One region of the Halobacillus sp. AWH4_228 genome, then DNA from elsewhere that is predicted to be linked to it. Evidence: riboswitches for the same ligand, from Rfam matches in the RefSeq annotation. Region 1 holds a riboswitch; the other holds the start of a gene.
The links. Region 1 has a riboswitch for lysine ahead of dapA (4-hydroxy-tetrahydrodipicolinate synthase). Riboswitches for the same ligand answer to the same signal wherever they lie in the genome.
Positions count from the first base shown of each region.

Region 2: it holds a riboswitch for lysine, as region 1 does, so the genes downstream of both, ACXADP_RS06245 (Na+/H+ antiporter NhaC family protein) here and dapA (4-hydroxy-tetrahydrodipicolinate synthase) in region 1, are expected to answer to the same signal.

Region 1 is NZ_JBSWTE010000001.1:446,366-453,909, forward strand. It holds gene ACXADP_RS02330 (response regulator) at 1-513, opposite strand, end outside; gene ACXADP_RS02335 (branched-chain amino acid aminotransferase) at 726-1,787, shown strand; gene dapA (4-hydroxy-tetrahydrodipicolinate synthase) at 1,838-2,743, opposite strand; lysine riboswitch at 2,865-3,042, opposite strand; gene ACXADP_RS02345 (MFS transporter) at 3,569-4,825, shown strand; gene ACXADP_RS02350 (response regulator transcription factor) at 4,928-5,536, opposite strand; gene ACXADP_RS02355 (ATP-binding protein) at 5,533-6,669, opposite strand; gene desA (Delta(5) desaturase DesA) at 6,756-7,544, opposite strand, start outside.
Region 2 is NZ_JBSWTE010000001.1:1,268,697-1,276,240, reverse strand. It holds gene ACXADP_RS06265 (M23 family metallopeptidase) at 1-283, shown strand, start outside; gene ACXADP_RS06260 (hypothetical protein) at 498-743, opposite strand; gene ACXADP_RS06255 (MetS family NSS transporter small subunit) at 1,435-1,533, opposite strand; gene ACXADP_RS06250 (sodium-dependent transporter) at 1,535-3,061, opposite strand; gene ACXADP_RS06245 (Na+/H+ antiporter NhaC family protein) at 3,332-4,882, opposite strand; lysine riboswitch at 5,017-5,200, opposite strand; gene yunB (sporulation protein YunB) at 5,255-6,031, opposite strand; gene ACXADP_RS06235 (bifunctional metallophosphatase/5'-nucleotidase) at 6,194-7,544, opposite strand, start outside.

The sequences.
Region 1 (7,544 bases):
CACTTTGTTCTTTTTTTCGAGCAGCTGCTTTAAAATGAAGCTTTCATTTTTTGTTAAATCAATGGACGTATCGTTTGCCGTCACCCGGCCCCGCTCAAAGTCCACCGTTGCGCCAAACCACGTCTGCAGTTCAGAGGCGTGGGTGTTGTAGTTGTAGACACGTCGGAGAATGGCCTGGATTTTAGCGATCAATACTTCAAAGTGGAACGGTTTCTGTACAAAATCATCGGCTCCAAGATTCATCGACATGACCATATCCGTCGGGTGATCCCTGGAGGAAAGAAAGATGATGGGGACGTTGGAATGCTCCCGGATCATCCGGCACCAGTGGAAGCCATCGAACTTCGGGAGCTGGATATCGATGATCACAAGCTGCGGTTCAACGGACGTGAATACTTCCATCACCCGGCTGAAATCCTGCACCCCGTGAACCGCATACGACCACTGTGACAGCCTTTCCTGCATTTCCTGAAACAATGTCCGGTCATCTTCAATCAACAGTACATCAAACACATCGATCCCTCCGTTTTTCCGTTATTTACCTTTTGCTATTATAGCAGACAAGCGAGGGATTCCCTATTGTACTTTTGTAACGCGTGACCGCGGTGAATTTTTTGAACATTTCAGCATCTTCCTCTTTCATTTGTTTGAAGGAGGGCGTACAATGAGTACTAATATTTCCGCCTGTGATGGCAGGTGAAACCAATCGAAAAGGAGTCTTATCTATGTCCCTACCAATCGTCGAAGCCGCCTATAAAAAGGAGAAACCCGAAACGGAGCAGATTCCTTTTGGAAGAACGTTCACGGATCATATGTTTGTAATGGATTATGAAGAAGGGAAGGGCTGGCACGAGCCCCGCATCGTTCCTTACGAGCCGCTGACGCTTGATCCGGCCGCCATGATCTTCCATTACGGGCAGACTGTATTTGAAGGATTGAAAGCCTACCGGACAGACGACGGACGTGTCCTGCTGTTCCGTCCGGAAAAGAACTTTGAGCGCCTGAACCTATCCGGTGACCGTCTCAGCATCCCACCTGTCGATGAAGCCGAGGTACTGGGCTACTTGAAGGAGCTTGTCGCTCTGGAAAAGGACTGGGTACCGGAATTTGAGGGAACTTCGCTATACATCCGTCCGTTCATCATCGCTACGGAACCGAGCCTCGCTGTTGCTCCGTCCAAATCGTATAAGCTCATGATCATCATGTCACCGGTCGGTCCGTACTTCTCCGGAGGAATCAAGCCGGTTACCATTAATGTGGAAGACCAGTTCACAAGAGCCGTCAAAGGCGGAACCGGAATGGCTAAAACCGCCGGTAACTATTCGTCCGGCTATCAGGCCCAGGCGAAGGCAGCGAAGGAAGGCAATGCTGACGTCCTTTGGCTGGATGGTGTGGAAAAGCGCTACATTGAAGAAGTCGGCAGCATGAACATCTTCTTTAAAATCGATGGGGAAATTGTGACCCCTGCTTTGAGCGGAAGCATTCTGCAGGGGATTACACGAACATCAATCATTGAAGTACTGAAAGAATGGGACATTCCAGTGACCGAACGCCGCATCTCTATTGAAGAGTTGTATGAAGCGTATGAACAGGGAAAACTGGAGGAAGCGTTCGGAACTGGAACTGCGGCCGTCATTTCTCCCGTCGGTGAGTTGAACTGGCTTGGGAAGAAAATGGTGATCAACGACCACGAAATCGGTGCGCTCTCCCAGGAGCTGTATGATACGATTACAGGCATTCAGCGTGGAAGAAAAGAAGACAGCTTCGGTTGGACCATCGAAGTATAAGAAAGCAGAAAAAGGCTGCCGGGAACATGTTCCCGGCAGCCTTTTTTCTGTCAACCGACCATATGGGCTTTTGGTGCTTCTTTAGGCTGAAGACTGTTGTAGGTCTCCATGACGCGGGCGGTCTCTTCTTCCGTTAAGGGAAGGAGCGGGAGGCGGACGCCTCCGGTATGAACGCCCATTTCATTCAACACCGCCTTGACCGGGGAGGGACTCGGCGCTGAGAAAACAGCGTGCATGACAGGGAGAAGCTTTTGATGAAGACGCGCGGCAAATGGGGCGTCTCCTTCTCTGAAACTCTGAATCATCTGCTGCATCTCATTCCCGATGATATGGGAGGAGACGGAGACGATGCCGGTTCCTCCGATGGCGACAAACGGAAGGGTGTTGGAATCTTCCCCGCTGTATACCGAAAAGTCACGGTCTGTTTCACGGATGATTTCCGCCGCGGCTTCCAGGTCACCGCTCGCTTCTTTTACGGAAACGATGTTGTCAATTTCAGAAAGGCGGATAATCGTTTCCGGTTCCATGTTGACGACACTGCGTCCCGGAATGTTGTACAGCATGACCGGAAGGGAAGTGGCTGCGGCAATTTTTGAGAAGTGCTGGTACAGTCCTTCCTGTGTCGGCTTGTTGTAATAAGGAGCCACAAGCATGATGGCATCCACGCCTGTCTGTTCGGCTTTTTTCGTCAATTCAATGGATGCGCGGGTGTTATTGGATCCTGTACCGGCGATGACCGGGACGCGGCCGTTTACAACTTCTACCACGTGTTCAAACAGCTGGAGTTTTTCATCCGTTGTCAGTGTCGGGGATTCACCGGTCGTCCCACCGACAACCAGGCCGTCACTGCCGTTCTCGATCAAGTGGTTGACTAAAGCTCCCGTTGCTTCCAGGTCCATATTCTCGTCGTTGTCAAAAGGGGTCACCATCGCTGTCAGTACTTGCCCGAAGTTCATTAACCTCACACCTTTTCTTGTATTTTGTACGTTCGAGGTCGTGAGGGCCATACGGCAGTAAAATCAAAAACGACAGCATCAAGGGCTTCGATGCTGCCGTAGAAACTTTTATACCGTTCCTGCGTAAGATAGCCCTCCATATAGTTTCCTATATGACAGTTCTGTGCCTGTTGAGCATCAGACCCAGCTTCAGGACCATGAGAGTCCGTACACTTCGGCAATTTCCCCTTTCCGCATGCCTCCATGGATCTCATTCTCCTCCACATGCGTACTCTTGTCATTGCACCTCTATCCTTACTTCAAATGAAATTTGAAATAAGAAACTATTTAGTTAATAAAAATAGTACCAAAATTAACGCCTGCTTACAACAGGGAAGTGCTAAAATCATGCTATTCGACAAAAATGGTCGCCAGGCACCGATGTCCGACTCATCTTTTTTATAAAGCTCTGTTAAAGTCTGTTGTTGATATTTTAAACGATTACTAAATCGTCTCCGTCTGGAATTAAGGGTCCGGTCCGTTGTTTACTCAGAGCATGGGATGGCAGGGAAAACCGTCCGCTTTCCGCGGGGAACGAAGTTTGAGGAGGCTCACGGTACCCCACGGTACCCCGCGGAAAGGGAGTCATTCCCAAGCCCGCCTCCTACAAATCCCATGACAGAAAGGGGTGATAGGAGCTCATATGTTAAATAACAACACCGAGCAATAACAGAGCCTTTTATAAAATCCGTCTGCAGGCGGAGGAAGAATCCATCCCGGGCACATCGAGAAGGACATGGATATTCCTTACACTTAAAGGAACTTACAAAAAAGGTGGGGATAGTCATGTCCGGTTCATCCATTACCGTTTCTAAAGATACACCGTTGGCAGAACAGCGTTCCATTTTTCGAAATAGAAATTTTCTCCTGTTATGGGGAGCGGCCTTGTTGTCCAGTTTCGGTATTTCGTTCTTTTTATTTACTCAAAGCTGGTATGTCGTCCATGAGCTTCGTCTGGAAGCTTCGCTCGGTGTGCTGTACGTGGCAGCAAGTATTCCACGGCTGGTCTTTATGATTGTCAGTGGAACAATCGCCGACCGGTTCAGCCGGACGAAACTGATGTTCCTGTCCGATTTCACGCGGGGGGTGCTGTTAACAGGACTCGTCTGCTGGTATTTCTTCGGGGACATCAGTCTTTGGACATTCGTCGGCTTTGCGTTTGCTTTTGGTATTTTAGATGCGTTCTTCTGGGCAGCAGAGGGGGCGGTTCTACCGTCAATCATTTCCAGGGATCAATTGACCCGTGGAAATTCAGTGATTCAAATGACGAACCAGACGTCGTTCATTCTAGCGCCTATGGTGGCAGGCATTCTCGTTTCCTTTGGCAGTTATGCGCTCGTATTCACGGTCACCGCTGGGATGCTGTTTACCGGAAGTCTGTTTATTTTTCTTATGAAGGTGGAGGAAGAGAAGAAAGCCGGAGAGAAGGAGGAAGCGTTCTGGGACTCTTTCAAGGCAGGCGTGCGCTACGTCAAAAACTCGCGTGTGCTTTCCTTGATTATCGGAATGAGCATTTTATTGAATCTGTTCATGGTCGGGCCGATGACGATGGGGCTGCCTCTCTTTGTGAAGCAGCGTCTGAATGGCACGGCCCTTGACTTCAGCTTTCTTGAGGCAGGTCTGGCAGTGGGAATGCTGCTCGGATCTGTAGTCATCGGTATCCTTAATTTGAAAAGAAGAAGAGGGAAAACGAGTCTCACCGCCCTCATGGCTGCCGGAGCCGCTTTTTTCGCTTTAAGCTTCACAGAAGGGGTATGGTTCAGCCTTGGGTGCCTCGTCGTCTTCGGATGTTGTCTCTCTATCTGCAACATCCCGGTCATCTCTGTGCTTCAAAGTTTCATTGAAGAAAAAATGATGGGCAGGGTGATGGGTCTTGTTTCGCTTGCATCGATGGGTCTCGTTCCAGTGAGCTACGGCGTGACCTCTCTTATACTGGCGGCAGGAGTGCCGATCCATCAAATCATGGCCGGGGGATCTGTACTTGTTACGCTGTATGTCCTCTTTGTCTATGTGCGCTTCAGGGAGCTTCGCGAACTGGACTGAAGTTCTCTCTATTAAAAAAAGGGGAATCCTCCGGTATGCAGAAGACCACCCTCTTTTTTACATATATCTGTATACAGACACTGGTGACGCCGGTTCTCGTCGTCAGCGCTGTCCTTTGTACCAGCCTTTCTCCTTGAATATGGAAATCGCTTCAATCCGGTTGGAAACCTCCAGCTTCTCCAGAATGACAGATACATAGTTCCGGACGGTTCCGGGGGTAATGAACAAAGCTTTAGATATGTCCTTCGTATTTCGGCCGTCCGCCATCAGCTGCATCACTTCCCGCTCCCGTTCTGTGAGCGGGTTTTGATCGGCGAAGGCAAGGTCGACGAGCTCAGGGTCGAAGATGCGCTGTCCGGCTGTAATTTTACGTATGGCTGTTGCCAGGTCTTCACTTGGACTGTCTTTCAACAAATAGCCGCTGACGCCTGCTCTTCTGGCACGGTCAAAATAACCGGGACGGGCAAAAGTCGTCAGGATGATCACTTTGCAGGGCTCCTCATACAACTCTTCCGCGGCATCCAGCCCATCTTTGACCGGCATCTCAATATCCATGATGCAGATATCCGGTTTCAGACGGCGGACGAGGCTGCAGGCTTCTTCACCGTTGGAAGCCTGGCCGACGACTTCCATGTCCTCTTCTAAATCAAGCAGCGCCCCGAGTGCACCGAGCAGCATGCGCTGATCCTCGGCAATGACAATTTGAATCATAAGAGTTCCTCCTTTTTCCCTTGCTGAATGACTGTGGGAATGTGCAGGGTCAGTTTCGTTCCCTGGTCACTTTCCAAATCAAGCCGTCCATTTACAAACTCCAGTCGTTCCCGCATTCCCTGCAGGCCGTGTCCCTGGAACGGGTCCATCGTTTCCGGAAGGCCGATGCCGTCATCTTCGATGGTGACCGTCAACTCCATGGCAGAGGCTGCAATCTGGACGTGACAATGGGTGGCCCGGCTGTGTTTGACGATATTGGTGGCGGCTTCCTTCAGGCACATGCTGAGAACATTTTCCGTTAAGGCAGGGATGGAAGTATTCCCTAGGTTTCCTTCATAGGTGAACTTCATTTCCGCAGCTTCGATGATCTGCTGCACCCGGATCAGTTCATCTTTCAATTTCATTCCCCGCATGTTGGAAACCATCTCCCGGACCTCCTTGAGAGCGTTGCGGGCGGTTTGCTGGATATCCTCCACTTCTTTCTGCGCTTTGTCCGGCTTGGCCGTCATCAGCTTGGCGGCGAGGTCACTTTTCAATCCGATCATGGACAGTTTCTGCCCGAGTGTGTCGTGGAGGTCACGGGCAATTCGTTCCCGCTCTTCAATCACCATAAGCTGGGAAATCCGCTGGTTGGCGTCCTCCAGCTTATTTTCAAGATCCTGCTGCTGGTTGCGGTAACGGACAGTGAAAGGCAGCAGGATCACCCCGATGACGGTAATGATGATAAATGGAAGGTTCGGAAAAATCGAATCCAGCTGCTGCACGAAAGTGTAGGCGATCGTTGCAAGTGTAAGAGTCAGGTGAACAATATATAAAGAAAGAAACCCTCCGAAGTGACGGATGTTCCCGATGAAAAAAGCCAGGAACAAGGAAAAGTAAATGTAGCCGAACAACAAGGTCATTCCAAGACTGATCGCCATCTCAACGCTGACCCACAGATAAACGAGACGGCTGTCCGATACGAATGAAAACCGATAGGCCAGAAAGAAAATGAAGACGAGAAGAAGTCCGGTCAAAATTTCGTAAATGGAAGATGCCCGGAAGATAAAGAAAAACGGCAGGATACAAAAGATGATCCAGACGTATATGCTGAGTCCTGTGTTTTTTGGGATAATATGATACCACTTCTGCATGAACGCTACCTCCTGTGTCTAGCATATGGGAAATTCGGGCGGCTGTCATGAAGGAAAAAGCCCATTCTCAACGAATGGGCTTTGAATCAACTTTCATTCTGCACGCGGCTGGAAACCGCTGCACTTGCTTTCTTCTTCAAGAGCGGCTGGACTTCCCTGAACGTCCGGAACGTTTTGTTCTCGGTGTCATAGAGCCGGAATTTGATGGACTCAAGACTCGTTTTCAGCGTGATTGTTGTTGCATACTGGAGCGGCGGTGTTGCATCATGTGCTTTTTCCAGTGCATAGTTGGGAACCCTCGGGCTCAAGTGGTGCACATGGTGAAAGCCGATGTTGCCGGAAATCCACTGCAGGACTTTCGGAAGTTTATAATAAGAGCTTCCATCAACAGCTGCTTTTACGAAATTCCACTCGGATTCCTCTTCAAAATAGGAATCTTCAAACTGGTGCTGGACGTAAAACAACCAGATGCCCAGTGCACCGGATATATAAAGGATCGGCAGCTGTACAATCAGGAAGGCTTCCCATCCGGCCATCCAGATGATCATTCCGTATATCAATGCGGCAGCAGCCGTTGTCACGTGGGTGTTCACACGCTCTTTTCGCTTTGCGCCCTTGCGGTTGAAACGGTTGGACACGAGGAACAAATAAATCGGTCCCAGACCAAACATGATGACAGGGTTTCGGTACAGACGGTAGATGAGGCGTTCTTTGAAGGACGCTTGTACATATTCATCTACGGTCATGACCCAGATATCACCTGTTCCACGCTTATCGAGGTTGCCGCTTGTCGCGTGGTGGATGGAGTGGCTCCGCTTCCACTTATCGAAAGGGAACAGCGTCAGGATCCCTGTAATCGTCCCGATCACGCGGTT
Region 2 (7,544 bases), 820 kb from region 1:
ATGGAATACGTATGGAGGCTGGCGCATTGGAATCCGTGATATTTACAACATTTATCACTATTACGCCCACCTGCAGAACTTTTCCAAAGAGATTAAAGTCGGCGACGTCGTTCAGCCTGGCGATGTTATCGGAGCCGTTGGTGCTTCGGGTTACGGGCCGCCGGGCACGTCCGGTAAGTTTCCACCGCATCTGCACTACGGGATGTACCAGGATAATGGGAAGAATGAATGGTCCTTCGACCCCTATCCGTTCTTAAGACGATGGGAACGGATGGCAGAATAAAAAAAGCCCATCTTGTGGATGACCATGTTCCGTTTATCGGTGGATGCTTGCCGCGGGCACAGCCTCAGCTAACTTGGACAGGAAAACCATCTGTCCAAGTGGATCTTCGTCTCGTGCTTTTCCCGCAGGCGTCACCACCGAACACTCCACTTCATCTGATCAAATGATGAGCTGAAAAGAAGAACGCCCTTCATTCAATGGAAGGGCGTTCTTTTCAAATTAAAGAAATAACGAGTGCTGCCAAGAAAAACAAACTCAAACCAAGAGAGGCAATAGCATCAATTTTATGTCCTTCACTTTGTCGGAAAATTGCCCTACCCAACGGAATGACAATGAAAAAGGCAAAAAGAATTGGTGGAGATAAAACTATATCAGTGATAAATACTAAAAGTAAATAAATTAAACATAGTGTTGTGAACCCTATATGAATGGGCTTCATTATTCGCTCAATCTTATTCAATATGACCCCCCTACAAAAGTTATAATCAAATGCGATATTATTTTAAAAGAAGGCTCTGTTATAGCTTGGTGTTGTTATTTAACATGTGAGCTCCTATCCCCCCTTTCTGTCCTGGGATTTGTATGAGGCGGCCTTGGGAATGACTCCCTTTCCGTGGGGTACCGTGAGCCTCCTCAGGCTGCGCCTTCCGGGGTCTCACGATGTACCTTCATCCCACAGGAGTCTCGCCATTCCCAAGGCCGCCTCTGCAAAGCAGGGGAGTTAGAAAGGACATAACCGAAGTCCGTTACACCACTACGAAAGGGATGGCAGGGAAAACAGGTAGACTCCTGCGGGAAAAGGAACAAGGTGAGACCCCGGAGAACGAAGTTCGAGGAGGCTCATCGTTCCCCGCGGAAAGCGAACGGTTTTCCCTGCCATCCCATGCCCTGAGTAAATAACGGACAGGACCCCTAATTCCAGACGGAAACGATTTAGTACTCGTTTAAAATATCAACAACAGACTTTAACAGAGCTTAAAAGAAAAATCAGAAAAGCGCAAACATTAGTTAATAGGGAGCCAGGCAGCATAACGAAAAAAAACTTGGATACCTTTATCTGCGGAAAGGGAATGATCACACTTCTTGAAAGGGCAAGTGAAACGCTCGATCATGGCACAAACTAAAAGGCGCCGCAGATGCGGCGCCTTTGATTATTTAGCTTTTTTCACAGCGTTCGTAATGCTCGCTGCCAGACCTCCCCAGATGACAACCATTCCGATAACCATGGTAATTACTGCACCTGCTGTCATGTCAGCTTACCTCCTTTTTTTCCTCTTCGAAAGCTTTGGCGTTCCAGCGTTTAAACATCATCAACACTCCGACAATGAGGGCGAACGCTGCCACAAACCAGCCACCGAAAAGAATGAACCCATCTGCGTATCCTTCGTAGTTTCCTGTTTCTGTGTCGAACTCTTTCGCCAGGTTCGTTTTAAACAGGTCGAACATCATATATCCAAGTACGAGTGGTGTAATAAGTCCAAGGGACACTTTCCACCATGTTCCGAGACGGATATCGGATATTTCATTAGCGTGCGACTGAAAATCATTGAGCTTACGAAGGAACCAGGCAATGACTACGACTTCTACAAGCCCGACGAAAGCGACACCAAACTGGTTGATGAAATAGTCAGCAGCATCCAGGAAGAACAATCCGCCCTGCGTAGCAAACAACAGAGAGATAACGGCTGCTGTTCCGCCGCCGAAAGCGACTGCCTTCGTTCTGGAAATTCCAAATTTCTCGCTGATCCCGGCTACGTATGTCTCCGAAATGGAAATCAAGGAAGACAATCCGGCCAGCACGAGTGAAAGGAAGAACAAAAATCCGAACAATCCATTCAATGCTGGAAATTCATTAATGATCTGTGGGAAGACAACAAAGGCAAGTCCCACCCCGCCGCTAACGACTTCGTTTACAGGCACTCCACTCTGGGAAGCCATGAAGCCAAGGGCAGCGAATACTCCGATACCAGCAAGCAGTTCAAAACCTGAATTACTGAAACCGGCAATAAACGCGTTATTTGTAATATCCGATTTTTTCGGAAGGTAACTGGAATAAGTAATCATAATAGCAAAAGCAATAGAAAGACTGAAGAAAATCTGTCCATAGGCGGCGACCCATACCGAACTGTCCATAATCGCTGAGAAATTCGGTTCGAAGAAAGCCTGCAGCCCCTGTGCTGCTCCCGGAAGTGTAAGGGCTCGTATAACAATGATCATGAAAAGGACGACAAGTGTAGGAATGAAGATTTTGTTCGCAGTCTCAATTCCCTTTTTAACTCCCTTGAATAGAACTCCAAGTGTAATCGCCCACACAATAAGCAGAGGAATCAGTACACCGGGGACGAGGCTTCCGGTCTCGCCGGGATTCACAGATAACTGAAGGTAGTCACTGAACAAAAAGCCTTCGGTATCATCACCCCATGATAAATTGAACGAAAACACACTGTATGAAATGGCCCAGCCGATAATGACCGCATAATAAGTGGAAATAACAAACGCGACCAGCACACCCCACCAGCCGATCCACTCTGCTTTTCTGCTCATCCGGAAAAAGGACAACGGTGCAGATCCACGGTACTTATGACCGATGGTAAACTCCATGATCAATAGAGGAATACCTGCGGTTAGAAGAGCGAACAAGTAAGGAATAAAAAATGCTCCTCCTCCATTTTCATAAGCAACAGCTGGAAAACGCCAAATGTTCCCCAAACCAATGGCAGAACCTACGGCTGCCAGGATAAATCCGGCACGTGTACCCCATTGTGCGCGATTTTCCATGTGAAAGACCTCCCTGAGAGGAACGGTGATAAATGTCCCTCATTTTTTATTTTTCTGATTATTCTGTTTTAAATTATAACGGCAGCGCATAGGCTTGTCAAAATATTTTTAAAATTTTCAGAAAATACCAGATCAGGAAGTCTTAGGACTTAGGAATGAAATAGACAGAGGCATGCTTTCTCTGCCTTACAGCTTGTAAAGAGATAATAAATAAAGAGGAGGAACTCCTGTTTAACAGAAGTTCCCCCTCTTTTCAACTCATCATTTTTTCTATCTTTTTTCGGGATTCAGTTTGTGAATGACCAGAGCTGTGATGAGAACAATGATAAGGGACAGCAGCAGCGGCACCCAAACCTGTCCTGTAAGGCCCAGCACAACATAACCGACCGAGGCAGCCACAGCTGCAATGATGGCATATGGCAGCTGGGTCAATACGTGATCAATGTGGTTGGCTCCCGCTCCTGTGGACGAAAGGATCGTCGTATCGGAAATCGGTGAACAGTGATCACCGAACACAGAACCAGCGAGAACGGCTGAAAGGGCTGGAAGAAGGAATGCTGGATCGGTGACAGCAGCAATTTCTCCAGCGATCGGAAGCATAATTCCGAAAGTTCCCCAGGACGTTCCTGTAGATAAGGCCATAAAACCGGATAACAGAAAGATGATCAGCGGAAGATAGGCGATGTTCACATCCGCCTGACTGAACTGCTGGGCGAGATATTCCCCTGTCTGCAGGCGGCTGATAATGTCGCCGATCATCCAGGCAGCAATCAGAATGTAGATCGCCGGCAGCATCGCTTTAAACCCTTGTAGAAATACGTGCAGCAAACCGGATTTCGGTGACGGCTGCCCGACATATAAAAGCAGGGCTGTGACTACGGAAATGATCCCTCCGGCAAACAAGGAAATGTTTACGTTTGTGTTAGCAAAGATGGAAAGGATATCCGCGGTTCCTTCTGAACTTTGAATTCCTGTATAAACCATCATTCCTACTGTACCGATGATCAACGTTACAATCGGCCAGATTAAGTGGGAAATCTTCCCGTTGTCATGCTCCTTGAATTCATTGTTCAAGTCGCCGGGCACATCCCCTCTATCCGGGTTGTGAAGCTCGCCTGTATCCTTGGCTCTGTTTTCGTGCGTTTTCATCGGACCAATATCCAGACGCAGATAAATCGTCAAAAATACAAGAAGCAGTGCTGCAAATACATAGAAGTTTGCCGGGATCATAAGAACAAAAGCTTCAAAAGCCTGATAGTTCGAAATCTCATTGGCTGCAAGAATGCTTCCAATCGTTCCGATAATATAAGCTCCCCAGCTGGATATCGGTGATATGACCGTAATCGGCGCTGAAGTGGAGTCTATATAGTAGGCCAGTTTGGCTCTGGATACTTTATAGCGGTCTGTTACAGGACGTGCGACCTGTCCGACTGCAAGAGCATTAAAGTAGTCATCAATAAAAATGATGATACCTAGAATGGACGGAACGAGCTTGGCCCCTTTTCTCGTCCGGATCCTTTCAACAGCCCATTTACCGAAAGCGCGGCTGCCTCCGGAGGCCGTCATAAAGGCTGTGGCGACTCCGAGCAGAAATAAAAAGGACAAGAGATACAGATTCCCTGTGTTTAACGCCCCTTCGCTGACGAAAATACCGGCAAATATAGACCAGATCAAGCCCAGACCTGCTCCAATATCCATTTGTGTGAGCATGAATGCTCCGACGATAATCCCTATCCCAAGGGACAAGATGACGCGCCTTGTGACTAAGACAAGGATAAGCATAAGTATTGCTGGAACTAAAGAAAAGATGGTTCCTTCCATGTGTTTCCCCTCCGTATATCTTGATGTTACGGGAATGGAAGGCTACTGGTGGGTATAAAATGAGGAATAAAATAAAAAAACAATGACAGAAAATAATCCATCACTGTCTGCAGACAACTTGATTATCCTCCATTTCGATCAGTAGCGCCCCATGCACCCAAAAGCATGCATGACAGTGTATGCCTTCTTCAGGTATACACCAGCGTGTCAAAACTTGACGTGTTCAGCCACACTTCGGCAGGCCTTCCCTTTCACTAATGATCCCGGCTTGTCAAACTCCCATCAGCTACTCATGATGCCTGCGCCTCTACCTCACCGATCTGATAAGGTCACGCATATTCAGTTCTTTGGTATTGTATCAGTGACCGGCCATTATTGCAAGGGCTCCATAGGAAGGGAGAACGAAGGGTTCCCGCCGTCACCTCCGGACATGCCTCCGAAATATTCCGGTACTTCCCCGAGAATCGTAGCCTGGTCGATTGGAATATTGTTGGTGACGACCGTCGTTTCTGTGGAAAAAGGGATGACGATTCGAACATTTACCTCAAAGTGGATGGTCAATTCAAACAAGGCGGCATTGATTCCGTATTCCGTCATTTCAATATCTACTTCAGACTGAACATCTCCAATGACACGCAGCTGTACAGGCACCTTGGGTCCAAGGTTGGCAAGCAGACTGTTGTTGGTAGCCATCCCAATCGGAAGTTCAATGAGTGTTGCGGGCTGTTCCCCCTGCTCTTCCGGAGTCCGATCCGGGTCGAGGTCCGGTTCCAGTGTCGTATCTTCCATCGGCAGTTCACCAAGCTCCATCCGCTTCAGGAAATTTTGGACCCTGATGGTTGTATCCCGGAGAGCTCGGTTGACAAGCACAGAGTTCCATCCCATATAAACGACATTTCCCTGATCATCTTTTTCCATCTTAACCAAGTCATTAAATTGCAGGTCTTCTGCAATCTGTTTGCTTACAGCTTCATTAATGGCATCTCTTGCCAGCTGCTGGGCTTTTGTTTCAGCAATCTCGACCAGCGCCGGCGTCACCCCTCTGTTGATATACCAGAGACTCAGCACCGTGAAAAAGGCGAAAAACAACAGGCTGATGACAATCCGCCTGCCTATGGTGGATCGTTTAGTCACTCGGTTTTTAGGCATACAGGCACCCTCCCCCTCTATATATATGAGGAGCGCCCTTTCTCTAATCACCAAAGATAGTCCCTTTCGCAGAAATACAGGATATCTTTATACATCTCATACAGCACAAGAAGACAATAAAATAATCCCCCTGCCGCTTTCTTTCCCGGCAGGGGGATCATTTTATTTTTTCAGTTCTTTTTTCAGTAAATCCCTTAAGAGTTCCGGCATAAAATACTGCTTCGTTTCTGCATAAGCAATTTCCGGGAAGAAACGACCGAACGTAAATGTGTCTGCTGTAGCAAAGCTGTACGTCTGATCGTATTCCACAGGCTTGCCTTTGTACAGCACTTGAACGACACGCTCTTCTCCGTCCTCATCCTGCCGTCGTTCAATATCAACGCCGGCAAAAACCATTCTGCCTATAACTTCTCCTCTGAAACCGAACCCTTTCAGACGGATTTCCGTCAGCTTCTTCGTATGAGCCGCCCGGATGACTTCAAGAAGTTCATCTCCTCTTAACTCCACCCTGCATGGATTCATCGGATGCGGACAGATCCGGTGAACGTCCTCATACGTAATATCCCCGGCCGGCAGATGGTCCAGAAGAACGCCAGCATTCAACATGGCTATATCAGATGAAGTCCATGTGCGGAGCTGCTCCGTAAGTCTGGACATAAGCGGACTGTCCTGGAACCAGGCAATATGCATCGGCTCTTTCAAATAGGCTACAGGGGTTTCCAGACGGCGTACAGCCTCCCCGCGGATCCACCTTAAGTATTCGGTCACCTGATCGTCTTTTCTCATCTGCTCTGTAGGGACCGCATAAGCTTCTTTCCTGGTGATTTCACCGGCCTCGCAATCCCATTCCAACAGCACCTCCCCGAGATGGGTGCCGTGCTTCCCAGCGGCTGTCAACAGCGTACCTTCTACATGCTCGCCGTTTTGAAAAAGGTGATGCGTGTGGCCTCCGATAATGAGATCAATTCCATTGTACCTTCGTGCGATCTCTTCATCTTCATTGATCCCGAGGTGGGATAATAGAACGACGATGTCTGCTTTTTCCTTCACTTCCGGCAGCAGCTTATCCAGCCAGTCATATGGTGAATGGACGTCCCAGCCAAGTTTCTGATAAAAGGCTTGGAAAGGGGCCGTCAAACCAATGACGGCTACCTTCGTGCCTCGGCTGGAGTGGAGGATATGATACGGTTTGAGCCATTCCGGTGCAGGAGATTCCAAACACTCCAGGTTGGCACAGACCACGTGAAAGTCCGCTTCGTCATAGAGTTTATGAAGGTCCTCTTTGGCAAGTGTAATCCCTTCGTTATTTCCAAGGGTCGCTACGGAATAACCAGCCTGATTCAATAGGTCAACGTTTCCCTTGCCCATCAATCCTTCGGTTATAGGATGAAAACGGTCGACGTGATCGCCGTTATCCAACAGCCAGTAGTCTTCCCCTTTTTGATCATGGATTTTTTTCTTCTCTCGAAAATAGCCGACAATCTGGGGCCAATTCTCAAAGTGACTATGAAGA